3 regions of the Streptomyces griseus subsp. griseus genome follow, and region 3 is predicted to be linked to each of the others. Evidence: riboswitches for the same ligand, from Rfam matches in the RefSeq annotation. Region 3 holds a riboswitch; each other region holds the start of a gene.
What was found. A riboswitch is a leader RNA that binds a small molecule or an ion and turns the genes downstream of it on or off. The one in region 3 is predicted to bind cyclic di-AMP.

Region 1 (10,435 bases), 1.8 Mb from region 3:
TATACGGCGTCCTTGTTAATGGCGGACACCCGCGATGTTTACGCCGTGTTGCGAAGAACTCACCCGGGGCGGCGGCGCCGCGCGCCGACCGGGGCGGTCCGGGCGGCGCAGCCGGTGCGCCCCGGCGGCCCGTTCCGCATGCTGGGCGGTGAGCGCCCTGGCCCGTTCCGCGTCGCCGCGCGCCACCGCGTCCACGATGGCCCCGTGCTCGGCCCAGGAGTCGACCGGGCGGGCCGGCTGCTCCACGGCGTACATCCAGGCGACCTTGTGTCTGAGCTGGGTGAGCAGGGCGATGAGGCCGGGGCTGCCGGAGGCCTGGGCCAGGGTCTCGTGGAACCAGCCGCCCAGCGACCGCAGATCCTCCCCCTCGCCCCGCCGGGCCCGCTCCTGGCCCAGCCTGACCAGCCCGCGGAGCACCTTGAGGTGGGCCTCCGTACGGCGCTGGGCGGCCCGGGCGGCGCCGAGCGGCTCCAGGAGCATCCGCACCTCCAGCAGGTCGGCGGCCTCCTGCTCGGTGGGCTCGGCGACACAGGCCCCGGCGTGCCTGCGGGTGACGACGAAGCCCTCGGACTCCAGGGTGCGCAGCGCCTCGCGCACCGGGACGCGGGAGACGCCGTACCGCCGTGCCAGCAGCTCCTCGGTGAGGCGGCTGCCGCGCTCGTAGACACCGGAGACGATGTCGTCACGGATCGCCGTGCATACCGAATGCGCGGGAATGCGCATGTCCGAACCTCCGCCTTAATCCCCGCGAAACGCGGCCGGCCGACGCCTGTTCCGTGACTCTATTGCAATCTGCCGGAATTTCCGATGGCAGGCCGGAATTGATGGATATCTTCTGGCCAGGGGCGGGGAGTGGCGGGGCGCCGTACGAGGCTTTCCCGGCGCATGCCGAAGGCCCCGGTGGGAAACCGGGGCCTTCGTCGGTCAGGGGTCGCGCGCGGTGAGGTCAGACGTTCACGCCGTGCGAGCGCAGGTAGGCGACCGGGTCCATGTCCGAGCCGTACTCCGGGGTGGTCCGGGCCTCGAAGTGGAGGTGCGGGCCGGTGGAGTTGCCGGTGGAGCCGGAGACGCCGATCTGCTGGCCGGAGGTGACGCTCTGGCCGACGGAGACGCCGATCGAGGAGAGGTGGCCGTACTGGGTGTACGTGCCGTCCGTCATCCGGAGCACGATGTTGTTGCCGTACGCGCCGCCCCAGCCGGCCTCGACGACCGTACCGGCGCCGACCGCGACGACGGAGCTGCCGGAGGCGGCGCGGAAGTCCACGCCGGAGTGGCTGCCGGAGGACCAGAGGGCGCCGCCGGACTTGTAGCCGGTGGTGACGTACGAGCCGGCGACCGGGAGGTGGAAGGCGTTGAGGCGGGCGCGCTCGGCGGCGCGGGCGGCCCGGGCCTTCTCCTCGCGGACCTCCTGGGCGCGGGCCTCGGCCTTGCGCCGGGCCTCCGCCTTCGCCTTGGCCTTCGCCGCCTTGGCCTTGGCTTCCGCGGCCGCCTTGGCCTTCGCCTCGGCGACGGCCTGGGCCTGCTGGTGCTGCGCCTGGGCCTGGGCGTCGATCTGCTCGGCGAGTGTGGCGTCGAGGGCGATGGCCTGGGTGAGTCCGGTCTCGGCGGCCTTGGGGGCCTCGGAGTCGGCTGCGGCTGCCGGGGAGGCCAGGGAGCCGAGGACGCCGGTGGTGGCCAGGGCCGCGACGCCGGCGACCTGGGCGCTGCGGCGCGTCAGGCGGCTCGGGGCACGGTGCTTCCCGGTGGCACGGGTGAACGCCATGGAGGGGCTGATCCTTTCCTTCCTTCTCGCCTACCGGGTTAGCTGACGGGTTCGGAGCAGGAAGGTCTCCTACGGAGCTCCGTGCCGGGTCACGGCACGGGGATCCGATTCACCCCAGGGACTGCGTGGGTCCCCGGCTCCCCAGGCTCGCGCCTGACGGGGACTCGGCGATGGCTGCCCGGCGCCGCGGGTGCGGCATACGGGTGACGGACAGCCGGGCCGACGCTAGACAAGGCGACTTCCCATCACCAAACGGGCAGGGGGATTTGTCGCGCATCCCACAGGACATAGAGCAGCCGAAACCAATAAGAGGCATGAAAAGCCCTTAACGGACAAAAAGGAGGACCCCAGCGGCTGACGCTCCGCCGGGGTCCTCTCAGTGCTGGTGTGTGCCGACGCGGCGTCAGCCGCTGACGACGGTCACCTCTCCGATGCCGAGCGCCTTCACCGGCTCCGCGATCTGTGCCGCGTCGCCCACGAGGACCGTGACCAGCCGGTCCACCGGGAAGGCGTTGACCACGGCCGCGGTCGCCTCCACGGTGCCCGTCTCGGCGAGGCGGGCGTACAGCTGGGCCTGGTAGTCGTCGGGGAGGTGCTGCTCCACCTGGTCGGCCAGGGTGCTGGCGACCGAGGCGGCCGTCTCGAACTTCAGCGGGGCGACGCCCACCAGGTTCTGCACGGCCGTCTCACGCTCGGCGTCGGTCAGCCCCTCGGCCGCCAGCGTCCGCAGGACCTTCCAGAGGTCCTCCAGCGCCGGTCCGGTGGACTCGGTGTCCACCGAGCCGCTGATCGCGAGCATCGCCGCGCCGCCCGAGTCGGGGCCGGTGGAGCGCAGGACCTGGGCGAAGGCGCGGACGCCGTAGGTGTAGCCCTTCTCCTCGCGCAGCACCCGGTCGAGACGGGAGGTGAGCGTGCCGCCCAGGCAGTAGCTGCCGAGGACCTGGGCCGGCCACACGCGCTCGTGCCGGTCGGCGCCGATGCGGCCGATCAGCAGCTGGGTCTGGACCGCGCCGGGGCGGTCCACGATGACCACGCGGCCGGTGTCGTCGGCGGTGATCGGCGGGACCGGGCGGGCCTGGGCCGTGTTGCCCGACCAGTCGCCGAGGGTGTCGGCGAGCAGGGCGTCCAGGTCGATGCCGGTCAGGTCGCCGACGATGACCGCCGTCGCGGTGGCCGGGCGGACGTGGGCGTCGAAGAAGGCGCGTACGGCGGCGGCGTCGATCCGCCGCACGGTCTCCTCGGTGCCGAGCCGCGGGCGGGACATCCGGGCGGTGGCCGGGAAGAGCTCCTTGGAGAGCTGCTTGGCGGCGCGCCGGGACGGGTTGGCCTGCTCGTGCGGGATCTCGTCGAGGCGGTTGCCGACGAGCCGCTCGATCTCGCTCTCGGCGAAGGCCGGGGCGCGCAGGGCCTCGGCGACCAGGCCGAGCGCCTTGCCCAGCCGGGAGGCCGGGACCTCCAGGGAGACCCGGACGCCGGGGTGGTCGGCGTGCGCGTCCAGAGTGGCGCCGCACCGCTCCAGCTCGGCGGCGAACTCCTCGGCGGTGTGCTTGTCGGTGCCCTCGGAGAGCGCGCGCGACATGATCGTGGCCACGCCGTCCAGACCCTCGGGCTCGGCGTCCAGCGGCGCGTCCAGGAAGATCTCCACGGCCACGACCTGCTGGCCGGGGCGGTGGCAGCGCAGCACGGTCAGCCCGTTGGGCAGGGCGCCGCGCTCGGGCGCGGGGAAGGCCCACGGCCGGGCGGTGCCCGGGGTCGGCTGCGGGTGGTACTGCATGGCTACTCCAGTCACGGCGGCGTCGCTCACTTGTCCGCCCCCTCGGGCGCGTCGGTGGCCTCTTGGGCATCCTCGGCCGGCTCGATGGGCTCGTAGACCAGCACCGCCCGGTTGTCGGGGCGCAGGGCCGCCCGGGCCGCCGCGCGCACCTCCTCGGCGGTGATGTCCAGGACGCGTCCCACGGCGCTCAGGGCGAGCTGCGGGTCACCGAACAGGACCGCGTAGCGGCACAGTTCGTCCGCGCGGCCCGCGACCGTCCCCAGCCGGTCCAGCCACTCGCGCTCCAACTGCGCCTGGGCCCGCTCCATCTCCTCCGGCGTGGGGCCTTCCTCGGCGAACCGGGCCAGCTCCTCGTCGACGGCGGCCTCGATCGTCTCCACCTCGACACCGCCGGAGGTCTTCACGTCCAGCCAGCCCAGCGAGGGCGCCCCGGCGAGCCGCAGCAGCCCGAAGCCCGCCGCCACCGCCGTACGGTCGCGGCGGACCAGGCGGTTGTGCAGCCGGGAGGATTCACCGCCGCCGAGCACGGTGAGCGCCAGGTCGGCCGCGTCACAGGCGCGCGTGCCGTCGTGCGGCAGGCGGTAGGCGGCCATCAGCGCACGCGCCGGGACCTCCTCGTGGACCACTTCGCGCAGCTGCTCGCCGATGATCTCGGGCAGGGTGCCGTCGCGCGGCGGCTGCTTGCCGTCGTGGGAGGGGATGGAGCCGAAATACTTCTCGACCCAGGCGAGGGTCTGCTCGGGGTCGATGTCCCCGACGATGGAGAGCACCGCGTTGTTGGGCGCGTAGTACGTACGGAAGAACGCGCGGGCGTCCTCCAGCGTGGCCGCGTCCAGGTCGGCCATGGAGCCGATCGGGGTGTGGTGGTACGGGTGGCCCTCGGGGTAGGCGAGGGCGGTGAGCTTCTCGAACGCGGTGCCGTAGGGCACGTTGTCGTAGCGCTGGCGCCGTTCGTTCTTGACGACGTCGCGCTGGTTCTCCATGGACTCCTCGTCGAGGGCGGCGAGAAGGGAGCCCATACGGTCGGCTTCCAGCCAGAGAGCCAGCTCCACCTGATGGGTGGGCATGGTCTCGAAGTAGTTGGTCCGCTCGAAGCTGGTCGTCCCGTTGAGCGAGCCACCGGCCCCCTGGACGAGCTCGAAGTGACCGTTCCCCTTGACCTGTCCGGAGCCCTGGAACATCAGGTGCTCGAAGAGGTGAGCCAGACCGGTGCGTCCCTTGACCTCGTGGCGTGAACCGACGTCGTACCAGAGGCAGACCGCGGCGACCGGGGTCAGATGGTCCTCGGAGAGCACCACACGCAGGCCGTTGGCCAGGCGGTGCTCGGTCGCTGTCAAGCCGCCGGAGCCGGCCTGTGCGGTGGCCGTGTGACCCATGGGCATGTACGTCCCTTCGATCGCGATACTGGACTTCCTGCCAGACCTGCCACTCTAAGCAAGCGCACCGGCACCTGGCGAAGTTCCCGTCCACGGAAGTTTCCGTCGATGGTGTCGCGGGCCGCGCCGCCCCGGACCCGCTTCGGACGGGTCGAGGTCCGCGTTGTCAGTGCGGCGGTCCACAATGGTCCGCATCAGTACCCCTGGTTGTCCGATCAGAATCCCTGAATCCGAGAAGGAGTCGCAGCCGCGATGGCCCGCCGTAGCACGAAGACCCCGCCGCCGGACGACTTCGAGGAGAAGATCCTCGACATCGACGTCGTCGACGAAATGCAGGGCTCCTTCCTCGAGTACGCGTACTCGGTGATCTACTCCAGGGCCCTGCCCGACGCCCGCGACGGCATGAAGCCGGTGCACCGGCGGATCGTGTCCCAGATGAACGAGATGGGACTGCGCCCCGACCGCGGCTATGTGAAGTGCGCGCGCGTCGTCGGCGAGGTCATGGGCAAGCTGCACCCCCACGGTGACGCGTCGATCTACGACGCGCTGGTGCGGATGGCGCAGCCCTTCTCGATGCGGCTGCCCCTGGTCGACGGCCACGGCAACTTCGGTTCCCTCGGCAACGACGACCCGCCGGCCGCCATGCGGTACACCGAGTGCCGGATGGCCGACGCCACGTCGCTGATGACCGAGGCGATCGACGAGGACACCGTCGATTTCCAGTCGAACTACGACGGCCAGGAGCGCGAGCCGGTCGTCCTCCCGGCGGCCTACCCCAACCTCCTGGTCAACGGGGTCTCGGGGATCGCGGTCGGCATGGCGACCAACATGCCCCCGCACAACCTGGGCGAGGTCATCGCCGCCGCCCGCCACCTCATCAAGCACCCGGGCGCCGACGTCGAGACGCTGATGCGTTTCGTCCCCGGCCCCGACCTGCCCACCGGCGGCCGCATCGTCGGCCTCAACGGCATCAAGGACGCGTACACGGGAGGCCGCGGCACGTTCAAGATCCGCGCCACCGTCGCCGTGGAGGACGTGACGGCGCGCCGCAAGGGCCTCGTCGTCACCGAACTGCCCTTCACCGTCGGCCCGGAAAAGGTGATCGCCAAGATCAAGGACCTGGTCTCGGCGAAGAAGCTCCAGGGCATCGCCGACGTCAAGGACCTCACCGACCGGGCGCACGGCCTGCGGCTGGTCATCGAGGTGAAGAACGGCTTCGTGCCCGAGGCGGTGCTGGAGCAGCTCTACAAGCTGACGCCGATGGAGGAGTCCTTCGGCATCAACAACGTGGCACTGGTCGACGGGCAGCCGCTCACGCTCGGCCTCAAGGAGCTGCTGGAGGTCTATCTCGACCACCGCTTCGAGGTGGTGCGCCGGCGCAGCGAGTTCCGCCGCACCAAGCGCCGCGACCGATTGCACCTGGTCGAGGGGCTGATCGTCGCCCTCCTCGACATCGACGAGGTCATCCGGATCATCCGGGACAGCGACAACTCGGCGCAGGCGAAGGAGCGCCTGATGGCGCACTTCTCGCTGAGCGAGATCCAGACGCAGTACATCCTGGACACCCCGCTGCGCCGGCTCACCCGCTTCGACCGGATCGAGTTGGAGAGCGAGCGCGACAAGCTCAACGGCGAGATCGAGGCGCTGACCGCGATCCTGGAGTCGGACGCGGAGCTGCGGAAGCTGGTCTCCACGGAGCTGGCCGCGGTGGCGAAGAAGTTCGGCACGGACCGGCGTACGGTGCTGCTGGAGTCGGCGGGTTCGCAGATCGCCTCCGTGCCGCTGGAGGTCGCCGACGACCCGTGCCGGGTGCTGCTCTCCTCGACGGGGCTGCTGGCCCGTACGGCCAGCGCGGAGCCGGTGGAGATCTCCGAGGACGCCCGGCGGACCAAGCACGATGTGATCCTCTCGGCGGTCGCGGCGACGGCGCGCGGCGATGTGGGGGCGGTGACCTCCACCGGTCGGCTGCTGCGGCTCGCGGTGATCGACCTGCCGCAGCTGCCGGACACGCACGCCGAGCCCAACCTCTCGGGCGGGGCGATGGTTTCGGAGTTCCTCAGCCTGGAGGCGGACGAGGAGCTGATCTGCCTCACGACGCTGGACGAGGGCTCGCCCGGGCTGGCGATCGGGACGCTCCAGGGTGTGGTGAAGCGGGTCGTGCCGGACTATCCGGCCAACAAGGACGAGCTGGAGGTCATCACCCTCAAGGACGGTGACCGCGTCGTGGGCGCGACCGAGCTGCGTACGGGCGAGGAGGACCTGGTCTTCATCACCTCCGACGCCCAGCTGCTGCGCTACCCGGCGGCGTCGGTGCGTCCGCAGGGGCGGGCCGCCGGGGGCATGGCGGGCGTCAAGCTGGGGGCGGGGGCCGAGGTGCTGTCGTTCACGGCGGTGGACCCGGCGGCGGACGCGATCGTGTTCACGGTGGCCGGTTCGCACGGGACGCTGGACGACTCGGTGCTGACGTCGAAGCTCACCCCGTTCGACCAGTATCCGCGCAAGGGCCGGGCGACCGGCGGAGTGCGCTGCCAGCGGTTCCTGAAGGGTGAGGACGTCCTGGTCTTCGCCTGGGCGGGCGCCACCCCGGCCCGCGCCGCCCAGCAGAACGGCACCCCGGCGAAGCTGCCGGAGCCGGACCCGCGCCGCGACGGTTCGGGCACGCCGCTGCTCCAGCCGGTGGCGGTGATCGCGGGGCCGCCGCTGTAGGCGGGTCCCGGACCGTACGGGAGCGGCCCGGGGGCATCACGCCTCCGCGGCCGCTTCCTCCACGTCCATGGGTACGCCTTCGGGTTCCGGTGCCTGTTGTACGTAGCGGAGCACACCCCACATGGCGCGTTCGGCCTCCGGGGTGTCGAGGCCGTCGGCGGAGGTCCGCGACGGCTCCGGATTCTCCAGCGGCTCGGCCCGGCAGCCGGTCAGCCCGGCCCGCAGCGCCTCGGTGTCGATCCCGGCGCCGATCATCACGAGCTGGGTGAGCCGCTGTTCGCCCCGCGCCCACGGCTGCGGCACGAACCGCAGGAACCGGCCGACCGCGTGCAGCGCGTACTTGTTGTCCCGGTCCCCCGCGCCGAAGTCCGCGAACCCCTTGATCCGGTAGAGGCCTTCGGGCCGGGAGTCCAGGAACGCGATGAAGCGGCGCGGGTCCATGGGGACGTCCGAGGTGAAGTCGGCGCTCTCGTACGCCGCGTGCAGATGGTCCCCGTGATCGCCGCCGCCCTCCTCCCGCAGCAGATCCTCGAAGGTGAGCTGACGGGCCTTCTCCTCACCGTCCGGCCGCAGCGCGGGATCGAAGAGCAGCTCGGGGTCGATCCGGCCGTGCACGGCGGAGATCACGGCGGCGGGCCCGCTCAGCTCCGCGACCGTCGCGCGCAGCCGCTCCTGCTCGGCCTCCCCCACCCGGTCGGTCTTGTTGAGGACGACGAGGTCCGCGACGGCGAGGTGGCGGTCGATCTCCGGATGGCGCTCCCGGGTCCCGTCGAACTCTGCGGCGTCGACGACCTCGACCAGACCCCCGTACAGGATGTGCGGGTTCTCGCTGGCCAGCAGCATCCGTACGAGTTCCTGGGGTTCGGCGAGACCGCTCGCCTCGATGACGATCAGGTCCAGCCCGGCGGAGGGGCGGGAGAGCGTCTCCAGGAAGGTGTCGAGTTCGCTCGCGTCGACCGCGCAGCACAGGCAGCCGTTGCCCAGGGAGACCGTCGACCCGACCTGGCCCGCGACGGTCATGGCGTCGATCTCGATGGCCCCGAAGTCGTTGACGATCACGCCGATCCGGGTGCCCGCGCGGTTGCGGAGGAGGTGGTTCAGGAGTGTGGTCTTGCCTGATCCGAGAAAGCCCGCCAGGACGACGACCGGGATCTGCTGGGTACGGGGCGGGGTCAACGGGGGCCTTCCTCGGATGGGCGGTCAGGGTGCGGGGACCGGCTGCGGCGGGGGTGTGCCGATGTAGCGGGCCGCCGGGCGGATGATCTTCGAGTCCTCCGCCTGCTCCAGGATATTGGCGCTCCATCCGATCACCCGCGCGGCACAGAAGGTGGGCGTGAACATGGCGCGCGGCAGCCCGCAGAGCTCCATGACGACCCCGGCGTAGAACTCCACGTTGGTGTGCAGCTCCCGCCCCGGCTTGAGCTCGGCGAGGATGGCCTCCACCTGCTGTTCGACCTCGGTGGCGAAGTCGACGAGCGGTCCGCCGAAGCCCTGCGCGATCGACTTGAGCATCCGGGAGCGCGGGTCCTCGGTGCGGTAGACGGGGTGGCCGAAGCCCATGATGCGGCGGCCGGAGAGGACCTGCTCGCGGATCCAGCCGTCGATGCGGTCCGGGGTGCCGATGGCGTCCAGGGTGTCCAGCGCCCGGCTGGGGGCTCCGCCGTGCAGCGGTCCGGAGAGCGCGCCCACGGCGGCGACCAGACAGGCGGCGACGTCGGCGCCGGTGGAGGCGACGACCCGGGCGGTGAAGGTGGAGGCGTTGAAGCCGTGGTCGACGGTGGAGATCAGATACCGCTCCACGGCCCGCACCCGCTCGGGCTCCGCCTCCGCACCGGTGAGCATGTAGAGGTAGTTGGCCGCGTACGGCAGGTCCGCGCGGGGTTCGACGGGTTCGAGGCCCTCACCGAGGCGGTGCAGGGCGGTGAGGATCGTGGGTACGGCGGCGCAGGCGGCCAGCGCGTCCGCGCGGCGGCGGTCGGCGTTCAGGTCGTAGACGGGCCGGTATCCGCCGGCGGCGCCGAGCAGCGACAGAGCCGTACGGAGCCCGGCGAGCGGTCCTGAGACGGCGCCCGCGCGGGCGACGGCGGGCAGGGCCTCGCGTACCTCGGCGGGGAGCGCGCGCAGTTTCGCCGTACGGGCGGTGAAGTCGGCGGCCGCCGCCCGGTCGGGCAGCTCGCCGTGGAACATCAGGTACCAGACGTCCTCGAAGCTGCGGGTCTCCGCGAGTTCGATCGCCGAGAACTGACGGTAGTGGTAGAAGCCCTCACGCCCGCGGACATCGCCGAGGGCGGTGTCCGTGACGACGACGCCGGCGAGACCGCGGGGGACGGCGGGGACGACAGGGGTGGTGGTCATGGCCGATCTCTCCTCCGTGCATGCAACATTGATTCGACTGTCCATGCTTGACGATAAGTCTGTCAATGTTGACTGAATCAATATGAAGAGCGATGGATACGGTGGCACCCATGACGGATCAACCAGAGCCCGGCCGACCGGACACACCGCGGCTGACCACCCGCGAGGCGGCGGAGCTGCTGGGGGTGAAGCCCGAGACGGTGTACGCGTACGTCAGCCGGGGCCAGCTCAGCAGCGTGCGGGCGGCCGGCGGCCGGGGCAGCACCTTCGACCCCGACGAGGTGCGGGCACTGGCCCGGCGCTCGGGGCGGCGCGAGCCGTCACCGGCCGGGGGCGATCTCGTGTTCCGTACCGGCATCACGCTCATCGAGGAGGACCGGTGCTACTTCCGCGGGGTCGACGCCACGGAGCTGGCCCGGCGGCACTGCTTCGAGGAGGTCGCGGAGTGGCTGTGGACCGGTG
Region 2 (10,435 bases), 620 kb from region 3:
CCTCCTGGATCGCCGTGTCGACGATCTGCTCGGGTGTCTGGTGGAGCCCCGTATAGATGACTTCCATACCGGCGTCCCGCAGCGCCCGCGCGATCACCTTGGCCCCGCGGTCATGGCCGTCGAGTCCCGGCTTGGCCACCACCACACGGATCGGACCGGTCACACCCATCACTGCCTCCACATGGTCTCCCGCGCCTGAAGGGCCGGGGATGTGAACGAACGTTATCCACAGCATCCCGCAAGCCGCCGTTTCGCGGCAGGCGGGGAGGGGGAAATCACACGTGGGACATGTTCGCCAGGCGTCGCCCCCCCGTGGAACGCGGCAATCCGGCCGCGCGGGACCGACGCAGGGAGGGCCGTTACGAGGTCGCCGTACCACCGCGCCGCCAGCCGCACGGCACGGTGGTACGGCCTCATCGCCGCCTCCCCGGTGCGCCAGTGCAGGAGGTCGGCGTGAAGGTCCTCCCTCTCCTCTCCCTGCTGCCCCGGCTCCCCGGACTGCCGGGCCCCCGGCTCTCCACCGCGCTGCTCGGCGCCACCGTGCTGGAGCTCGTGGTCCTCACCGGCCACCTGGCCGTCTACCCCTTCGGGCTCACCCAGGAGCGCCGCACCCCGGCCTCATCCCCGGGGCCGCCCGTGCTGCCCGGGGCCCCCTCCGCCGAGCGCCCCGTCGTCCTCCTCCACGGGTTCATCGACAACCGCTCCGTCTTCGTGCTGCTGCGCCGCGCGCTCGCCCGGCACGGCCGCCGCCACCTGGCGTCCCTCAACTACTCGCCGTTCACCCGCGACCCGCGCACCGCCGCCGAGCTGCTCGGCCGCCATGTGGAGGAGCTCTGCGCCCGCACCGGGCAGCGTGAGGTCGACATCGTCGGGCACAGCCTCGGCGGCCTGATCGCCCGCTACTACGTGCAACGGCTGGGCGGCGACCGCCGGGTGCGCACCCTCGTCACGCTCGGCACCCCGCACGGCGGCACCGCCGTCGCCCCCGGGGCCGGCCTTCACCCCATCGTGCGGCAGATGCGCGGCGGGTCCACGCTGATCGAGGAGCTGCGCCGCCCCGCCCCCGGCTGCCGGACCAAGTTCGTCAGCTTCTGGAGCGAGCTGGACCAGATGATGGTCCCGGTCGACACGGCCTGCGTCGACCACCCCGACCTCGACGCCGCGAACGTGCGCGTCACCGGAATCGGGCATCTCGCGCTGCCGGTGCACCCGGCGGTCGCCACAGCGGTCCTCGACGCCCTGGAGTCACAGGAGGCCCGGGAGGGCACAGCGCCCTCAACCGGAACGACCACTGTCGCTTAAAATAGAACAACTCTCGAACATAGGGCCAAGCCTCTGCCTGCCGTCCACCGAAAGACGGCCGATTGCCCGTTTCCTGAGGACGCAAAACCTGCCGAAGATTGTCGTCCTCACATACTGCCGGGTACAGTCGCGGCCACTGCTTCCCCCATGGGACCCCCCTCACCGGGACCCAGAACAGTCCTGCTGCCGAGGCGAGAGAGAAGTTGGTGAACGACCAGCACCCCCACGCCGGGCCCGTCGGATACGACACCCGATCGACCGGCAGCTTCGACACCGACCCGCTCTTCGGTTCCCTCCCGGGTGGTTCCGACACCGCGGACTACGCGGCTTCCGGTTACGACACCTCTTATGGTGCCCAGACCGGCTCGTACGATTCCTCCGCCTGGGACACGGGCGCGCAGCAGACCGTCATGTACGACGCGTACGCCGCCCCGGCGGAGCACGCCGCCGCCCAGCAGTGGGACACCGGCGCGACGCCGGTCTGGCAGCAGCAGCCCGCCGAGCGGGACATGGCCGGCCAGTGGGCGACCACCGACACGGGCGCCTTCCCCACCGCCGGGTCCACCACGGCCGCGTACGGCACCGCGCCGTACGGGACGGGCACGTACGGGGCGGAGACGGGCACGTACGAGAGCGACGGTTACGACACCGGCGCGTACGCCACCGCCACGTACGACACGGGCAGCGCCTACGTGACCGACGGCTCGTACGGAACGGACCCCTACGGGACCGGCGCGTACGACACCACCGCCTATACCACCGGGGCGTACGACACCGGCGCGTACGACACGGGGACGTACGACACCGGCGCCTATGACGCGACCGCCTGGAACACCGGCGCCACGCCCGGGGACGCCGCGTACGAACCCGAACAGACGTCGCATCAGCTGTACGAACAGCAGACGCACGAAGAGGGCGGCACCGCCGAGTTCGCCGTCATCGGTTCCGAGCTCGGAACAGGTCACGACAGCGGCCTCGAAGCCGGCCAGGAGGCCGGTCACGACGAGGGCCTCGCCCCGCACCCGGAAGCCGCCACCGCGACGGACGACGGCGACACCTCCGGCCCCGCCCCGCTCTCCGTGGACCGCACCGTCGTCCGCACCCCCGGCCCGCGCAACCGGGCCCGCCGCCGCAGCCCCGCCAAGCGGTCCGCCCTCCTGACCGTCGCGGTCCCCTCCGCCTGCGTGATGAGCGTCGCCGGTATCGCGGCCGCCTCCGTCAGCGGGATCAGTGACGACGACAAGCAGGAGAAGACCACCTCGCTGGCCATCGCCGACCCGAGCACGGTCAAGCCGGTCGCCGCGAACAACAAGCTGGACAGCCAGCTGGAGCAGCTCTCCGAGGGCAGCGACGACTTCCGCCAGCGCGCGAGCCGCACCCAGGAGCGCATCGACCTGAAGCAGCGGCAGGTCGAGGAGAAGAAGAAGCGCGAGGAGGAGGCCGCACGCCGCGAGGCGCTGCGCCCCAAGTTCGTCCTGCCGGTCAAGCAGCACGGGCTCAGTGCGTACTACGGCCAGGCGGGTGTCAACTGGATGTCCGTGCACACGGGCATCGACTTCCCCGTCGGCTACGGCTCCCCGGTGATGGCCGCGACCGACGGCACCGTACGCACCCAGTACAACAGCGCCTACGGCAACATGGCGATCGTGACCATGGCCGACGGCACGGAGACCTGGTACTGCCACCTCAGCAGCACCAAGATCCGCTCCGGCCCGGTGAAGGCCGGCGACGTCATCGCGTACGCGGGCAGCTCCGGCAACTCCACCGGTCCGCACCTCCACTTCGAGGTCCGTCCCGGCGGCGGCGCGTCGGTGGACCCGCTGGCCTGGCTGCGCAGCCACGGCGTCGACCCGACCTGACCGCACAGCGACACGACGAGAGGGGCGGGACGGCTTCACCAGCCGTCCCGCCCCTCTCGCGTACCTCGCCCCGCGCTCTCCCGACTACAGCTTCTCGACCGGTGCGTACCGCAGGAGCAGCTTCTTCGGACGCTCGTCGCCGAAGTCCACCGTCGCCTTGGCCTGGTCGCCGAACCCCTCGACCGCCGTCACCGTGCCGAGCCCGAACTGGTCGTGCGTGACCCGGTCCCCGACCACCAGCGTGACCGTGGGCCTCTCCGTGCCGCGCCGGGTCGCGAAGCCCGAGGGGCCGGAGCGGGAGCGCGAGGAGGAGAGCGAGGACGTGATGCCCGAGGTGGGTCCGGCGGGGGCGGCCATCGGGCCCTTGCGCTTCCACTCCAGGTGCGCTTCCGGGATCTCCTCCAGGAACCGCGAGGGCGGGTTGTACGAGGGCTGGCCCCAGGCGCTGCGCATGGCGGCCCGGGTCAGATAGAGCCGCTCGCGGGCGCGGGTGATGCCGACGTACGCCAGCCGGCGCTCCTCCTCCAGCTCCTTGGTCTGGCCGAGGGCCCGCATGTGCGGGAAGACGCCGTCCTCCATGCCGGTGAGGAAGACGACCGGGAACTCCAGGCCCTTCGCCGTGTGCAGGGTCATCAGCGTGATGACGCCGGATCCGTCCTCGTCCTCGTCGGGGATCTGGTCCGAGTCGGCGACCAGCGCGACCTTCTCCAGGAACTCCGCGAGCGTGCCGGTGCCCTCCTCGTCCCCGCGCTCCTGCTCGAACTCCAGGGCCACGGCGGCGAGTTCCTGGAGGTTCTCGATACGGGTCTCGTCCTGCGGGTCCGTGGATGCCTGGAGCTCGGCGAGATAGCCCGTGCGCTCCAGCACCGCTTCCAGCACGACGGCGGGTCCGGCGCCGGACTCGACGATCGTCCGCAGCTCCTCCATCAGCGTGTTGAACCGCTTGACGGCGTTGGAGGAGCGGGCCGCCATGCCGTACGCCTCGTCGACGCGGCGCAGCGCCTGCGGGAAGGAGATCTTCTCGCGCAGTGACAGGGCGTCGATCATGGCCTCGGCGCGGTCGCCGATGCCGCGCTTGGGCACGTTGAGGATGCGGCGCAGCGGGACGGTGTCCTCGGGGTTGGCGAGGACGCGGAGGTAGGCCAGGACGTCCCGGACCTCCTTGCGCTCGTAGAAGCGCACGCCGCCGACGACCTTGTAGGGCAGGCCGACGCGGATGAAGATCTCCTCGAAGACACGGGACTGGGCGTTGGTCCGGTAGAAGACGGCGACGTCGCCCGCCTTGGCGTCGCCCTTGTCCGTCAGCCGGTCGATCTCGTCGGCGACGAACTGCGCCTCGTCGTGCTCGGTGTCGGCCACATAGCCGGTGATGCGGGCGCCGGAGCCGGCGTTGGTCCACAGGTTCTTGGGGCGGCGGCTCTCGTTGCGCTCGATGACCGCGTTGGCGGCGGAGAGGATCGTCTGCGTGGAGCGGTAGTTCTGCTCCAGCAGGATCGTCTTCGCGTCCGGGTAGTCCTCCTCGAACTGGAGGATGTTGCGGATGGTCGCGCCGCGGAAGGCGTAGATCGACTGGTCCGCGTCACCGACGACGCACAGCTCGGCGGGGGCGTCGGCGGCCTCTCCGGAGGGGCCGACCAGCTCACGTACCAGCGTGTACTGGGCGTGGTTGGTGTCCTGGTACTCGTCGACCAGGACGTGGCGGAAGCGGCGGCGGTAGTGCTCGGCGACGTCCGGGAAGGCCTGGAGGAGGTGGACCGTCGTCATGATGATGTCGTCGAAGTCCAGCGCGTTGGCCTCGCGCAGACGGGCCTGGTAGAGCGCGTACGCCTGGGCCAGGGTCTTCTCGAACCCGTCGGCGGCCTGTCCCGCGAAGGTCTCCTCGTCGATGAGCTCGTTCTTGAGGTTGGAGACCTTGGCGGTGAAGGACTTCGGCGGGTAGCGCTTGGGGTCCAGGTCCAGATCGCGGCAGACCAGGGCCATCAGCCGCTTGGAGTCGGCGGCGTCGTAGATCGAGAACGACGAGGTGAAGCCGAGCTTCTTCGACTCGCGGCGCAGGATGCGGACGCACGCGCTGTGGAAGGTCATGACCCACATCGCGTTGGCGCGCGGCCCACCAGCTGCTCCACGCGCTCCTTCATCTCGCCCGCGGCCTTGTTGGTGAAGGTGATCGCGAGGATCTGCCCCGGGTGCACCCCGCGCTCGGCCAGCAGATGGGCGATGCGGTGGGTCAGCACCCGGGTCTTGCCGGAGCCGGCCCCGGCGACGATGAGCAGCGGGGAGCCGGCGTGCACGACGGCGGCGCGCTGCTCGGTGTTCAGCCCGTCCAGCAGCGCCGCGGCGTCGATCACCGGGCGCGGGTGACCGTCCCGGTAATACCCGTCCCGGGGCGGCGGGGGCGCGTCGAAGACACCCTCGAAGAGACCCTCCGGCACCGCTTCGGGTGCGTGGTCCTCCGGGGGCGGCGGCGGGCCGTCCTCCGTGGACTGGAGGCCGGTCAGGAAACTGTCGTCAAAGAGGCTGCTCATCGCCATCCGAGTCTAGGGGGCCGCACCGACAACGTTCGGCCGAAGGCCACAAGCAGCCATCCGGCCCCGTACGCACGGAGAGCGGACTTTCACGTTCCGTGAAGGAGTGCCCGGTCGGAGGGGGTGCGGGGACCCCGATCCGAAAAGGTCACGAAAATGTATCGGGCATATCGCTCATCCTTCTTCCCAGCGGTGCCACGCGTTGGCTAGCGTGCTGGGTCAGGTGATCCGTTATCTCCCTGAGACGAACCGCGTCTCACGGTCACCTCTGCCGAATCCGTGCCGCCCTCCCGGCGGTTCGGAACCGGGGACCCACACGCACAACCGGGGTGAATCGGTCCGTACCCTCGCATCCGGACCGTAGGACAGCCTTCCGTTCCGTCCGAACCCGACAGCTAACCCGGTAGGCGGTCCACGGAAGGAGATGCCGGTCTTGGCATCGCATCGCAAGCCGCGCACGAAGGTGCGCACCACCCCCGCCGTCGGGTTCACGACGGCCGCGCTGGCCTCTGTGACGCTGCTCTCCACGCAGAGCGCGACCGCCGCCCCCGCCGAGCCGAAGCCGGCCATCGAGGACGTCCAGAAGAAGGTCGACGAGCTCTACCGCCAGGCGGGCAGCGCGACCCAGCAGTACAACCGGGCGAAGGCCGCCTCCACCGCCCAGCGCGCCAAGGTCGACACGCTGCTCTCCGATGTGGCGAAGCGGACCGAGAAGATCAACGAGGCCCGCCGGGAGCTGGGGTCCTACGCGGCCGCGCAGTACCGCACCGGCGGTATCGCGCCCACCGCGACCTTCTTCCTGGCGGACGACCCGCAGGCGTACTTCGACCAGAACCAGGTGATGAGCCGGTCGACGGAGCGGCAGCAGAAGGCCGTCGACGACTTCCGTGCGCAGCAGGCGGCGGCGTCGAAGAAGCGCGCGGAGGCCGTGAAGAGCCTGGAGTCGCTCACCGAGACGCAGACCACCCTGCGCTCCAGCAAGCAGAAGGTGCAGACGAAGCTCACCGAGGCCCGGTCCCTGCTCTCGAAGCTGACCGCCGAGGAGAAGGCGCGGCTGGCGGAGCTGGAGCGCAAGAAGGAGGCCGAGGCCAAGGAGAAGGCGGAGAAGCTGGCCCGCAGGCAGGCCGCCGAGGCCAAGGAGCGCGAGGCGGCGGAGAAGAGGGCCCGCGAGGAGGCCGCCAAGGAGTCGGGCGGGGACAGCGGTTCCGGTTCCGGCAGCGGTACGGGTACGGGTACGAGCCCGGGGTCCGGTACGGGTACGGGGACCGGGGCGGGCGGCAGCTACGCCACGAAGGCCGAGAAGGTGCTGGCCTTCGCCCGCGCCCAGATCGGCAAGCCGTACGTGTGGGGGGCCTCGGGCCCGTCCTCGTACGACTGCTCCGGGCTGACCCAGGCGGCCTGGCGGGAGGCGGGGGTGACGCTGCCCCGGACCACCTGGGACCAGGTGAAGGTGGGCACGCGGGTCGCCACGTCGGACCTCCAGCCCGGGGACCTGGTCTTCTTCTACGACGACATCAGCCACGTCGGCATCTACAAGGGCGACGGGATGATGATCCACGCCCCGAAGCCGGGGGCGAACGTCCGCGAGGAGTCGATCTACTACATGCCGATCTACGGCAGCGTGCGCCCGGCGTAGTGCCGCCGAGGGGGCGGTCGCGTCGCAGCGGCCGCCCCGGGGCCCTTCAGGTGCTCAGGCCCCCAGGTCCCTCAGGCCCCTCAGGTCCAGAGGGTGGCGATGAAGATGTTGGCGGCCGTCAGTCCGCCGACCGCCGCGAACGCGCCCTTCTCGACCTTCTCCTCGTCCCGCTTGACGTAGACGAGCGCGAGGATGACGACGAGGAGCGCCAGCTTCACGCCGATCTTGATGTTGTTGACGGCCTGGTCGTCGGCCTGGTTGAGCCCGACCAGGGCGACGCCGGTGACCAGCATGGTGAGCGCGCCGTGCAGCATGGCGGGAACGAAGCGCGCGGTGCCCGCGCCCATGGCCTTCATCTGGGTCAGGAAGCCGCCCAGCAGGGAGGCGATGCCGATGATGTGCAGGGCGACGAAGACGCCGATGAGTGCGTTCATGGCTCCGGAGCCTAGCCATGGCCAGAGCATCGCCGATCAGTGAGGCAAGCCTTTCTTCGGCCCTTCGCCGGAACTGTCCGCCCCGCGCCCGAACCTGCCGGAATGATCAGTTCCGACTCCACATCGCCGGTCGTCCGCCGACGAAGAAACGTCACATCCGGGCAATAGCTGTCATGGCGAACCTTTTCCGTGCGCCCGGATTAGCGTCCCTGGCGGACCTGTCGGCATCCCCCGGCGGGCAGCCGACAGGAAGGATGCCGCCCCCGTGGCCGCGCACCGGAAATCCGCTCACCGGAAACCCAAGCAGCGCCCCTTCACCGGCCCTGCTGCCCGCACCGCCGCCACCCTGGCGCTCGCCGGGGCAGCCACCGCCACCTCGGCCACCGGCGCCGGCGCCGCACCCGCCGAGCCCGCACCCACCGCCGCCCAGGTCCGGGCCAAGGTCGACCGGCTCTACCACGACGCCGAGGTCGCCACCGAGAAGTACAACGGGGCGAAGGAGAAGGAGGCGGCCGCCACGAAGGCGGTCGACACCCTGGCCGACGAGGCGGCCCGCCGCACCGACCGCCTCAACACCGCACGCCACACGCTCGGTTCGATGGCCACCGCCCAGTACCGCACCGGCGCGCTGGACCCCGCCGTACAGCTGGCGCTCTCCTCGGACCCGGACAGCTACCTGGAGCGCGCCGCCCACCTGGACCGGGCGGGCGACCGGCAGGCGAGCCTGCTCAGCTCCATCCGGCGCCAGCTCTCCGGCATCGCCCGGGTCAAGGCCCGCGCCGACCAGGAGACCGAGGCGCTCGCCGCCCGCCGTGCCGAGTTGCAGGAACACCGCACCGCGATCCGGACCAAGCTGGCCGACGCCCGCTCGCTCCTGGCCACCCTCACGGCCGCCGAGCGCGCCGCGTACGAGCGCTCGGCCGACGCGGCCCACGGCGGCGGCCCCGCGGCCCCCGCCGCCCGCTCAGCCACCCACGCCGACCGCTCGGCGCCCCGCGCCCCGGTCGCCGCGCCCAACTCCCGGGCTGCGCGGGCCGTCTCCTTCGCGCACGGGGCGATCGGCAAGCCGTACGTCTGGGGCGCGACCGGTCCCAACGCCTTCGACTGCTCCGGCCTGACCCAGGCGGCCTGGCAGGCGGCGGGCGTCAGCCTGCCCCGCACCACCTACACCCAGATCAACGCCGGGCAGCGGGTCTCCCGCTCCGAACTGGCCCCCGGCGACCTGGTCTTCTTCTACTCCGGCATCAGCCATGTCGGGCTCTACATCGGCGGCGGCCAGATGATCCACGCCCCGCGCCCCGGAGCGCCGGTGCGGATCGCGCCGATCGATCAAATGCCTTTCGCCGGAGCGACCCGGGTGGCATAGTCCCCGGCGCCGGTCCCTCTCCCGCCGAAGGAAACCCCGTATGCCGATGGCGAACTCCGTCCAGGACTACGCCCGCACGCTCACGCTGCGCACCTCCACCCACTACCGGGTGGGCCCGTTCACCGTCCGGTACAACCCGGGCTGGGGGCTGAAATACGCCAACTTCGCCATCCCCGACCAGGACGCGGAACCCACGGCGGACGAGGTGGCGTCCCTGGTCGCGGCGTTCCGGGAGCGGGAGCGGCTGCCGCGCCTGGAGTTCCTGCCCGCCTGGGCCCCGGCCGTCGAACCGGCCCTGCTGGCCGCCGGGTTCACCGTGGAGAACCGGGCCCCGCTGCTCGTCTGCGACCGCGACGGCCTCCGTCCGCCGAAGCCGGTCGACGGCCTCCGCATCGCCGTGCCCACCACCGGGACGGATTTCCTCGACGCCGCCCGCGTCCAGCACCACGGCTTCGGCGGCGAGGGCGAGCCGGAGCTGGGGACGATCACCTGGCTGCGCACGGCGGCGGCCGGTGACGGGGTCGCCGCACTGGCGGTCCTGGACGGCGCACCGGCCGGGGCGGGCGGCTGCTCCGTCCCGATCGACCGCCTCAGCGAACTGGTCGGCCTCGCCGTCGCCGCCCCCTTCCGCCGCCGGGGCATCGGCGCCGCGCTCTCCGCGTGGCTGACCGAACGGGCCCTGGACCAGGGGTGCCGGGCCGTCTGGCTGGAGCCGGGCGACGCCGACGTGGAACGGATCTACGCGAGCATCGGCTACCGCCGGGTCGGCGAGAAGGTCAACATCTCGCTGCCCCTCTGAAGCCGGAGCGCGGCTGAGCGATGCCCGGCCCGCACGGCCCGCCCCGCTCGGCTCAGACCAGCCGTCGCGCCGTCGCCCACCGGGTCAGCTCGTGCCGGTTGGAGAGCTGGAGCTTGCGCAGCACCGCCGAGACATGCGACTCCACCGTCTTCACCGAGATGAACAGCTGCTTCGCGATCTCCTTGTACGCATACCCCCTGGCGATCAGCCGCAGCACCTCGCGCTCGCGCTGGGTGAGGCGGTCCATGTCCTCGTCGACCGGCGGGGCGTCCGTGGAGGCGAAGGCGTCCAGCACGAAGCCGGCCAGGCGCGGGGAGAAGACCGCGTCGCCCTCCTGGACCCGGAAGATGGAGTCGACCAGGTCGGTGCCGGTGATCGTCTTGGTGACGTAGCCCCGGGCGCCGCCCCGGATCACCCCGATGACGTCCTCGGCGGCGTCCGAGACGGAGAGCGCGAGGAAGCGGACCGGGTCCTCGGCCGCACCCATCAGCGGGGCGCAGCGGCGCAGCACCTC
Region 3 (10,435 bases):
CTGGTCCTGAACGTGGACCCGGCCGGAGACCACAAGGACTACCTGCACCGCTCGGGCCGTACCGCCCGGGCCGGCAAGTCCGGTGTCGTCGTCTCGCTGGCGCTCCCGCACCAGCGCCGCCAGATCTTCCGCCTGATGGAGGACGCGGGCGTCGACGCCTCGCGCCACATCGTCCAGGGCGCGGGCGTCTTCGAGCCGGAGGTCGCCGAGATCACCGGCGCCCGTTCGCTCACCGAGGTCCAGGCCGACTCCGCGAACAACGCCGCCAAGCAGGCCGAGCGCGAGGCCGCCGACCTGACGAAGCAGCTGGAGCGCGTCCAGCGCCGCGCCGTGGAGCTGCGCGAGGAGGCCGACCGCCTGGTCGCCCGTGCCGCGCGCGAGCGGGGCGACGACCCGGAGGCAGCGGTGGCCGAGGTCACCGCCGAGGCGGAGGCCGCCCTGGTGGCCGCCATCTCCGTCCCCGAGCAGCCGGCCGCCCGCGAGGAGCAGCGCCGCGACGAGCGGGGCAACTACGAGCGCCGCGACAACCGCGGTGGCGACCGTGGCGGCTACCGGGGCGGCAACGACCGTCGTGACGACCGCCCGTCGGGTGGCTTCCGCTCCGGTGGTGACCGTCGTGATGACCGTGGTGGCCGTCCGTTCGAGCGTCGTGACAACGACCGCCCGTCCTTCAACCGTGACCGTCGTGACGACCGCCCCTCGGGTGGCTTCCGCTCCGGTGGTGACCGTCGGGATGACCGTGGTGGCCGTCCGTTCGAGCGTCGTGACAACGACCGCCCGTCCTTCAACCGTGACCGTCGTGACGACCGCCCCTCGGGTGGCTTCCGCTCCGGTGGTGACCGTCGTGATGACCGTGGTGGCCGTCCGTTCGAGCGTCGTGACAACGACCGCCCGTCCTTCAACCGCGACCGTCGTGACGACCGCCCCTCCGGCGGCTTCCGCTCCGGTGGCAGCGACCGCCCGTTCAACCGTGACCGTCGTGACGACCGCCCCTCGGGTGGCTTCCGTTCCGGTGGCAGCGACCGCCCGACCGGCCGTCGTGACGACCACCGCGGCGCCAACACCGGTACCAACACCGGCACCTTCGGCCGCCGCGACGACAAGCCGCGCTGGAAGCGCAACGGCTGACCCCACCCCGGCCGACTCCCGGCCGGTGAGGTCCGCCTGACAGACCGGCAGGGCCCGTACGCCACCGAACCGACTCGGTGACGTACGGGCCCTGTTGCTGTTCCCTCACTGCTCCCCTCGCCGCTCTCCAGGGGCGCGAACCGGCGTGAAAGGGACGCGACGGGGGCGCGGTCGGGGCGTGACGGGGCCCGACACCGATACCGGATCGGCTGCTGGGATCGGGCGGGCTATGCTCGTGGGTGATGTTGCACGGGCCGTTAGCTCAATTGGTCAGAGCAGCGGACTTTTAATCCGTTGGTTGTGGGTTCGAGTCCCACACGGCCTACCACTGGACCCCGGGCCAGAGTGTTTCTCTGGTCTGGGGTCGCTGCATGTTCGGGTGCGTTCCGGGCGCTCGCTCCACGCCTCGGGCCCGGTGCGGCCACGGACGCCAGGCTCTCGTCGGACGGACCGCCCCGCAGCTCGGCGTACCTGGCGGTGTGCGGCAGCCGCGCGCCACCCCTCATCGACGATGCGCGAGGGGGCCGGGCAGTGGTCGGAGTGGCCGCTCCGATGGCGTAGAGTGGTGTTTACCGACGCGGGGTGGAGCAGCTCGGTAGCTCGCTGGGCTCATAACCCAGAGGTCGCAGGTTCAAATCCTGTCCCCGCTACTGAAGATCCAGGCCCGGTACGCAGACCGCGTACCGGGCCTGAGTCGTTCCCCGGTGTTTCCGGGTTGACCTTGACGCAGCGTAAAGATCTAGCGTTTCCGGCATGGAGTGGTCCATCCAGGAAATCGCCAGGAAGGCCGGCACCACGAGCCGCACGCTCCGGCACTACGGGGAGCTCGGTCTCCTCGTGCCGAGCCGGGTCGGGAGCAACGGCTACCGCTACTACGACCAGGACGCCCTCGTCCGGCTGCAGCGGATTCTGCTGCTGCGGGAGCTGGGGCTGTCCCTGCCCGCCATCAAGGGGGTGCTCGAAGGGCAGCGGGACACGGCCGTGGCGCTGCGGGCGCATCTGCGGCTGCTCGAACAGGAGCAGGCGCGCATCGGGCGGCGGATCGCCTCGGTGCGGACCACTCTCCACAGGACGCAGGAGGGGATGGAACTCATGGCCGAGGAAGTGTTCGACGGGTTCGACCACACCGCTCATGAGCGGGAGGTGACCGAGCGGTGGGGGCGTGAGGCGTACGAGGAGGGCGACCGCTGGTGGCGTTCGCTCGGGGAGAGGGGGAAGCGGGCGTTCCGGGACGAGCACGAAGCCATCGCGCGGGACTGGGGGGCGGCCAAGGAGGCCGGGGTGGGTGCCGGCAGTGACGTGGCACAGGAGATCGCCCGGCGGCACTGTGCGTGGCTGTCCACGACGGTCGCTCCCAGCCGGTCGTACGTCATCGGGCTCGGCGAGATGTATGTCGCCGATCCGCGCTTCGGAAAGAACTACGATCGATACGGGGACGGCACCGCCGCCTTCGTACGGGATGCACTGACGATCTACGCGGGACAACGGCTCTCCGGCTGACCACGGGGAGCGCAGGGGTTCCCGGCCGCTTTCCCCCTATTTGGCCGACGACGAGTCGCCGCACGGCGCGGCTCCGGGAAGCCTGGACGGGGCGCGGTACCGTCCGCAGCCGTGGCCGGACCGGGCAGGAGTGCACAGGTGGGGATGGCGGAGAAGGGGCGTGGACGCGTGACGGGGAGCTTCGGCCTCCCGGGGCGCGGGCTGTCCGGCTCCGGGCGGGTGAAGACCGGTTCCGGGCAGGGTAAGGCCGGCTCCGCGGGGCGGGGGAAGCCGGTGGTGGCCCGGAGCGTCGGGACCCGGCGGTTCGTCCGGCTGCTGCCGGTGCTGCTGATCTGCGGCGGGCTCCTCTTCGACTCGATCGCCCCGCCCAACTTCACCGCCGTCCCCATCTTCGTGGCCGCGCCGCTGATCGCCGCCCCCTTCTTCTCGCTCGCCAGCACCATCCGTACGGGCGTGGCCGCGGTCCTCTCCGTCATCGCGATGCGGCTCTCCGACGGGACGTCCACCCAGGTCGTCCCGGTCATCGAGATGATCACGGTCCTCACCGCCGCCGCCCTGGCCCTCGTCATCAACGGGGTCGTGCGCCGCAGCAACGAGCAGCTGGCCTCGGCGCGGGTCATCGCGGAGACGGCCATGCGGGCCGTGCTGCCGACCCCGGCGGAGCGGATCGGTGGGCTCCAGGTGGCGGCGCGGTACGAGGCGGCGCAGGCGGACGAGTTCGTCGGCGGGGACCTGTTCGCGGTGGCGGACACCCCGCACGGCGTACGCCTGGTCGTCGGGGATGTGCGTGGCAAGGGGCTGGACGCCGTGGAGGCGGTGGCGGTGATCATCGGGGCGTTCCGGGAGGCCGCCGAGCAGGAGCGGTCCCTGGAGGGCGTGGCGCAGCGGCTGGAGCGGGCGCTGGCCCGGGAGGGGACGCGGCGGTACGGGCTGGACGCCATGGAGGGGTTCATCACCGCCGTGCTGGCCGAGATCCCGCCCGGTTCGGCCTCGCTGCGCCTGGTCAACCGCGGCCACCCCGAGCCGATCCTGCTGCACGCGGACGGGGCTCTGGAGGTCCTCGCGCCGTCCGTGCCCGCGATGCCGCTGGGGATGGACCTGGGGGTGTGGCCGGACCGGTCCGACGAGTGGGAGCTGCCCGGCGGCTCGACGCTCCTCGCCTTCACGGACGGGCTCTCCGAGGCGCGGGACGCGAGCGGGGTCTTCTACGATCCGGCGGCCCGGCTGCGCGGCCGGATCTTCCCCGGCCCCGAGGAGCTGCTCTCGGCGCTCACCGACGACGTACGGCTGCACACCGGGGGCCGGTCGACGGACGACATGGCGCTGCTCGCGGTCAGCCGGCCGGCGGAGGGGCAGGCGCCGCGGCGTACGACGGTGAAGATCGTCGGCCGGGGCGATGACACGGTGCGTAACTGAAGAGCATCGCTCCGCATAACAGTTGACACACCATCAGAAAAAGAGGTGTGGGCGAGGGGTCGTCAAGTCGTCCGATTCGGGCCGCTTGTGGACGGTAAGTCCCTGCTGGAGTCGTTAATGATCAACACGAACAGCTTGGAATCGGGCCCGTCCGTCTATTAACGTTCGATAACGCAGCGCGGTCGTCCCAGCCGTCGTCAGAGACGGCGCCGTGCGCGAGCGCCGAATCCCGCAAGGGAACCGGGGAACCACCTACATGGGGTGAATCGGACGCCTGTGTCTCGTGAGAGGCGGAGGGGCCCGTAGGAGACCTTCCTGCTCCGAACCCGTCAGCTAACCCGGTAGGCGAGAAGGAAGGAAAGGAGCGCGCCCACGTGGCGTCCAACCAGCCTGCCCCTGAGGCCCCGTCACCCTTCACTGCCGATGGCCTCGGTGGTCCGGAGCGGACGTGGGAGGAGTGGAACCCCACCGCGGAGTCCGTCCGCCCCGTGCGCGGCAAACACCGCGTGGCCAAGCAGCGCGGCCTCGCCCGCAGCTCCACCGTCCTCGGGGTCGGCGTCATAGCGGCTGTCGGCGCGGGTGGCATGGCCACCGCCCAGTCCAAGCCCCCGGTCTCCATCTCCCTCCCCGATTCCATCGCGGACAACCTCCCCGACGCCAAGTCCCTTCCCGGCGTCGGGGCCTTCATGTCCGACGAGGCCGAGGCCGCCCCGGTCACCGCCGCCCCGCTCACCACCGCGGGCATCACGACCGCCGAGGCCGACCAGGGCACCACCGACGCCGGTGAGGCACTGCGCGCCCGCATCCTCCAGCAGGCCGAGCAGCAGCAGGCCAGCGCCGACGCCGAGGCCGAGGCCGCCGAGGAGAAGGCCGCGGCCGAGAAGGCCGCCGCCGACGCGAAGAAGCAGCAGGACCAGGCCGAGGCCAAGGCCAAGGCCAAGATCGCCGCCGAGAAGAAGGCGGCGGAGGAAGCGGCCGCGAAGAAGGCCGAGGAGGAGCGCCTCGCCAAGCTCCGCGCCAGCTACACGCTGCCCACCTCGTCGTACACGCTCACCTCGACCTACGGCCAGTCCGGCGCGATGTGGTCCTCGGGCCAGCACACCGGCCTGGACTTCGCCGGGGCGGCCGGTTCGCCGCTCAAGGCCGTGCACAGCGGCACGATCACGTCGGCCGGCTGGTCCGGTTCGTACGGCTACCGCACCGTCCTCCAGCTGGAGGACGGCACCGAGCTCTGGTACGCCCACCAGTCCTCGATCGACGTCTCGGTCGGCCAGAAGGTGAGCACCGGCGAGACCATCGGCCGCATGGGCGCCACCGGCAACGTGACCGGCGTCCACCTCCACCTGGAGGTCCGCACCGCCGGCGGCTCGGCCATGGACCCGGCCGCCTGGCTGAACAGCAAGGGCCTCTCCGTCTGAGACCTGGGTACGTCGCTCGTCGCCGTCCCTTCGCCCACCCCGGCAGCCCTGACGCTCACCCCCCGACGTCAGGGCTGCCGGTCTCTCCGGTGGGGTACGGGGGAGTACCTGGCCCAGCCATGGAATATGTGGCTCCGGCGCCGCCGTTGAACACCCACATGACTTCTCTGCGCCCCCTCGGCAGCTCCGGCCTCCAGGTCTTCCCCCTCTCCCTCGGCGGCAACGTCTTCGGCTGGACGGCGGACGAGGCCCAGTCCTTCGCGGTCCTCGACGCGTACGCCGCGGCGGGCGGCAACTTCATCGACACCGCCGACGCCTACACCGCCTGGATCGAGGGCAACCACGGCGGCGAGTCGGAGACCGTCATCGGCAAGTGGCTCGCCTCGCGCGGCAACCGCTCCGACATCGTCGTGGCCACCAAGGTCGGCGCCCACCCCGACTACAAGGGGCTCTCCGCCACCACCGTCAAGGCCGCCGCCGAGCAGTCGCTGCGCCGCCTCGGCACCGACCACATCGACCTCTACTACACGCACTTCGACGACGAGACCGTCCCGGTCGAGGAGATCATCACCGCCCTCGACCAGCTGGTGAAGGACGGCAAGGTGCGCCACATCGCCGCCTCCAACATCAGCCCGGAGCGGCTCCAGGCGTCGCTGGACTTCTCCGAGCGCGAGGGCCTGGCCCGGTACGTCGCGCTCCAGCCGCACTACAACCTGGTCTCCCGGGACACCTACGAGGGCCCGCTCCAGGAGACCGCCGCCCGCGCCGGGCTCGCGGCCGTACCGTACTTCGCGCTCGCCGCCGGTTTCCTCACCGGCAAGTACCGCCCGGGTTCGAGCGTGGAGAGCGCCCGCTCGGCCAAGGCGGGCGAACACCTGGAGTCGGAGCGCGGCCGCAAGGTGCTGGCCGCTCTCGACAAGGTCGCCGCGGAACGGGATGCCGAGATCGCCACGGTCGCCCTCGCCTGGCTCGCCGCCCGCCCCACGGTCGCGGCCCCGATCGCCTCGGCCCGCACGGTCGACCAGCTCCCCGCCCTGCTGGCCGTCGCCGACCTGGAGCTGACGGACGCGGAGCTGACGGCGCTCACGGAGGCGTCCGCCTGAGCCGGACCGCCTGAACCGCCTTACGGGGGAGGCGGGGTGGGGCGGCTGTAGGGGGCGTGGTGGCCGTCCTGGCTGTGCGGGCCGTGCGGATCGTGCCGGCTCTGTCGCCCGTACGGGGATGGCTGCGGGGCCGGGGTGCCGTGCGCGGTTCCGTAGCCCTGGCCGTAGCTGTATCCCTGCCCCGGCCCGTAGCTGTACCCATGGCTCTGTCCGTAGCCGTAACTCTGGCTCTGCCCGTACGCGTACCCGTATCCGTACGGCAGGGGCGGGCGCGGCTGTGGGCGTGGACGCGGGCCGGTGCCCGTCATGCGGGCCGCGTGGGTGAGGGCCGGGGCGGCGATGTCGCGGCGTTGCCAGAGGTGGTGCAGCAGCTCCCGTTCCCGGGCGGCGAAGTCCGGGCCCACCGCGTCGTGGCGGGCGCGGCGGCGCAGGCCGGCCAGGGTCGTCGCGAACGACTCGTACTCGGCGACCGCGCGGGCCGCCGCCCGGCCCCGGGAGCGGTCCTGCTTGCCGTGCCAGTGGCGGGCCAGGTCGCGGGCCACGCCCCTGGTCCGCATCGAGGAGAGCGCGAGGGGCTCGGCCGGGGTCAGCCAGCCCGCCGTGGCGTACGCGGGGAGTTCGGCGGCGAGCGTTCGCAGCTCCCGTCGGCGCCACCAGACCGCCAGCCAGACCACCAGCGCGAAGACCGGGACCATCACCACCGCGTACACCGCGTAGAAGCCGTACGGGCCGAAGGCCGACGAGCCGTTCCACAGCGCGTGCAGGCCCATCGCGAAGAGCAGGCCGAGCACCGGCAACGCGATCCGGCGGACCCGGTGGTGGCGGGCGCTGATCGCCGCGAAGCCGAAGCCGAGACCGGTGAGCACCGTGAACAGCGGGTGCGCGAACGGCGACATCACGATCCGTACGAAGAACGTCCCGGCCGTCACCGAGGCGATCCCGGAGCTGCCCAGCTGCTGGTCCTCGTCGAAGGCGTTGCCCAGGTAGAGGATGTTCTCGGTGAAGGCGAAGCCCGTCGCGGTGAAGCCGGCGACCACGATGCCGTCGACCACGCCCCGGAACTCCCGCCTCCGGAAGATGAAGATCAGCAGAACGGAGACGGCCTTGGCGCTCTCCTCCACGACCGGGGCGATCACCGTCGCCCCCAGGGTGTCGGCGCTCGTCGGGTCGGCGGTCGCCGTGGCGATCCAGCGCATCGCGAACGAGTTGGCGATGATCGCGACGAGCGCGGCGGCGCACGCACCCCAGGCGAAGGAGAAGATCAGGTTCCGCCAGGGGCCCGGCTCCACCCGGTCCAGCCAGCGGAAGGCGGCCATCAGGAGCGGCACCGGCAGCACCGCCAGACCGAGGCCGACGAGGAAGCCCTCGGGACCCGTCTGCTCGCGGACCAGGGCCAGGATCACCAGCCCGCACAGCGCGAGCGCCACGATCACCGTCCCGGCGCGGAACACCTTGCTGCGCCACACCATGCCGACGCGGCGCGGCCGGTACGTCCACCGGCCGCGCTCCGGCACGGCGCCCAGCACCTCCTCGGGCCGCTGCTCGTTGAGGACCGGGACCGCCGGCTGCCACTGCTGGTACTGCACGGAACCGTCGGACACCCCTCGACCCTAACGAGGACCACGGACACCCGGCGACGGTGCATCCGGCCAGGACATGGCCGGACCGGGCGATGCGCCGGGCTCTGTGGCAGGTGTTGTCTCAGATACGGGCGAACAGCAGGTCGTGCACCACATGGCCCTTGTCCAGACCCTGGCCCTCGAACCGGGTCAGCGGCCGGAACGCCGGACGCGGCGCGTATCCGCCGTCCGCCGCCGTGTTCGCGAAGCGGGGGTGCGCGGTCAGCACCTCCAGCATCTGCTCCGCGTACGGCTCCCAGTCGGTCGCGCAGTGCACGATCGCGCCGGGCTTGAGCACCGGGGCCACCAGGTCCAGGAATTCCGGCTGGATGAGGCGCCGCTTGTGGTGGCGGGCCTTGGGCCAGGGGTCCGGGAAGTAGACCCGCAGGCCGTCGAGGGACTCGGGGGCCAGCATCTCGCGGAGCAGGATCACCGCGTCGCCGTTGGCCACCCGTACGTTGGTGGAGCCCGCCTTGTCCGCGAGGCCCAGCAGGTTGCCCTGGCCGGGGGTGTGGACGTCGACGGCGAGGATGCCGGTGCCCGGGTCGTCGGCGGCCATCCGGGCGGTGGCCTCGCCCATGCCGAACCCGATCTCCAGGACGACGGGCAGGCCGTCGAGGAGCTGGTCCAGGTCGAGGACGCGCTTGCCGTCGATGTCCAGGCCCCACTTGGGCCACAGCCGCTCCAGGGCGTCCTGCTGGCCGGTGGTGACCCGGCTGCGGCGCGGCTGGAAGCTGCGGATGCGGCGCTCGTGGTGCGACCCGGCCGGGTCGGCGGCGGGGCCACCGGGGAAGCGGGGCTCCTGGCGCAGCCGGCGCGCACGCTCGAAGGAGGCGGCCCGCAGGGCGGCGGCTTCGTCGGCGGTCGGCTCCGTGGAACCGGTCGCCGGCGCGTGGACCGTCGTGGTGTCGGCGTCGGCGGACAGCACGGCTTCGTCGGCCGTCCCGGATCCGGGGGCCGCGGCGGAGGTGGGGTTCAAGGGCTGCTCAGACACAATGACCCGATTCTACGGCGGGCGGCCTCCACCCCGTCTCCTGAGCCCGGCGCAGCGCCAGCCGCGCCACCTCCCGTCCGATCGGCAGGCACGCCGTCGCGGCGGGCGAGGGCGCGTTGAGCACGTGCACGGTGTGCGGGGCCTCGCGGATCAGGAAGTCGTCGACCAGCGTGCCGTCCTTCAGCACCGCCTGGGCCCGTACCCCGGCCGGTGACGGGCGCAGGTCCTCCTCCCGTACGGCGGGGAGCAGCCGGCGTACGGCCTGGGTGAAGGCGGACTTCGAGAGCGAGCGGTGCACCTCGCCCGCCCCGTACCGCCAGTGTCTGCGGGCGATGTGCCAGGTGCCCGGCCAGCTCAGCGTGGACAGGAGTTCGGCGGGGCGCACCACCGGCCAGCCGTACCCCTCGCGGGCCAGGGCGGGGACCGCGTTCGGCCCGAGGTGGACCGAGCCGTCGAAGCCCCGGGTCAGGTGGACGCCGAGGAAGGGGAAGGCCGGGTCCGGCACCGGGTAGACCAGGCCGCGCACCAGCTCGGGGCGGGCCAGCTCGTAGTACTCGCCCCGGAACGGCACGATCCGCACCTCCGGGTCGTCGCCCGCGAGCCGGGCCACCCGGTCGCAGTGCAGCCCCGCGCAGTTGACCAGGGTCCGGGCGCGGACCACCAGCCCGTCCGCCGTGCGCACCGCCACGCCCCAGGCGCGCCGGTCTATCGCCGTGACCTCCGCCCCGTACCGCACGATCCCGCCGGCGGCCGTGACCTCGGTCGCGAAGCGGGTGGCGACGGCCGTGAAGTCGCAGACGCCGGTCGTGCCGACCCGGATCGCCGCGAGGCCCCGGACCTCGGGCTCGTACTCCGCGATCTGCGCCGGGCCCAGCTCCCGCACCGGCAGTCCGTGCTCGCGGCCGCGCTGGACCAGGCTGTGCAGCCGGGGCAGCTCGGAGCGGTCGGTGGCGACGATCAGCTTGCCGGTGACGGCGTGGGCGATGCCGTGCTCGGCGCAGAAGCCGGCCAGCTCGGCGGAGCCGCGCAGCGCGTACCGCGCCTTGAGCGAACCGGGGCGGTAGTAGATCCCGCTGTGGATCACTCCGCTGTTGCGGCCGGTCTGGTGGCGGGCGGGGCCGTGCTCCTTCTCCAGGACCGTCACCCGGGTGCCCGGAGCGGCCCTCTGGAGGGCGTACGCGGTCGACAGACCGACGATCCCTCCGCCGATCACCAGCACATCGCAGTCGTACGCCGCGTGCGTCATCATCACGCCAC

Region 1: another riboswitch for cyclic di-AMP. It lies ahead of D6270_RS26210 (M23 family metallopeptidase); the one in region 3 lies ahead of D6270_RS18115 (M23 family metallopeptidase).
Region 2: another riboswitch for cyclic di-AMP. It lies ahead of D6270_RS21165 (C40 family peptidase); the one in region 3 lies ahead of D6270_RS18115 (M23 family metallopeptidase).

What each region holds. Positions count from the first base shown of each region.
Region 1 is NZ_CP032543.1:5,794,576-5,805,010, reverse strand. It holds gene D6270_RS26215 (GntR family transcriptional regulator) at 16-723, opposite strand; gene D6270_RS26210 (M23 family metallopeptidase) at 947-1,762, opposite strand; cyclic di-AMP (ydaO/yuaA leader) riboswitch at 1,776-1,942, opposite strand; gene D6270_RS26205 (M16 family metallopeptidase) at 2,166-3,536, opposite strand; gene D6270_RS26200 (M16 family metallopeptidase) at 3,563-4,918, opposite strand; gene D6270_RS26195 (DNA gyrase/topoisomerase IV subunit A) at 5,165-7,618, shown strand; gene D6270_RS26190 (CobW family GTP-binding protein) at 7,655-8,794, opposite strand; gene D6270_RS26185 (citrate synthase) at 8,819-9,973, opposite strand; gene D6270_RS26180 (citrate synthase) at 10,084-10,435, shown strand, end outside.
Region 2 is NZ_CP032543.1:4,659,731-4,670,165, reverse strand. It holds gene D6270_RS21185 (coenzyme B12-dependent isobutyryl CoA mutase small subunit) at 1-169, opposite strand, end outside; gene D6270_RS21180 (lipase family alpha/beta hydrolase) at 454-1,302, shown strand; gene D6270_RS21175 (peptidoglycan DD-metalloendopeptidase family protein) at 1,509-3,161, shown strand; partial or broken gene pcrA (DNA helicase PcrA) at 3,246-5,686, opposite strand; cyclic di-AMP (ydaO/yuaA leader) riboswitch at 5,946-6,112, shown strand; gene D6270_RS21165 (C40 family peptidase) at 6,111-7,322, shown strand; gene D6270_RS21160 (hypothetical protein) at 7,403-7,756, opposite strand; gene D6270_RS21155 (C40 family peptidase) at 8,022-9,122, shown strand; gene D6270_RS21150 (GNAT family N-acetyltransferase) at 9,163-9,921, shown strand; gene D6270_RS21145 (LuxR C-terminal-related transcriptional regulator) at 9,974-10,435, opposite strand, start outside.
Region 3 is NZ_CP032543.1:4,041,605-4,052,039, forward strand. It holds gene D6270_RS18090 (DEAD/DEAH box helicase) at 1-1,128, shown strand, start outside; tRNA gene D6270_RS18095 (tRNA-Lys) at 1,380-1,456, shown strand; tRNA gene D6270_RS18100 (tRNA-Met) at 1,705-1,778, shown strand; gene D6270_RS18105 (MerR family transcriptional regulator) at 1,882-2,628, shown strand; gene D6270_RS18110 (PP2C family protein-serine/threonine phosphatase) at 2,773-4,044, shown strand; cyclic di-AMP (ydaO/yuaA leader) riboswitch at 4,255-4,407, shown strand; gene D6270_RS18115 (M23 family metallopeptidase) at 4,419-5,462, shown strand; gene D6270_RS18120 (aldo/keto reductase) at 5,621-6,565, shown strand; gene D6270_RS18125 (PrsW family glutamic-type intramembrane protease) at 6,586-8,166, opposite strand; gene trmB (tRNA (guanosine(46)-N7)-methyltransferase TrmB) at 8,267-9,112, opposite strand; gene lhgO (L-2-hydroxyglutarate dehydrogenase) at 9,171-10,427, opposite strand.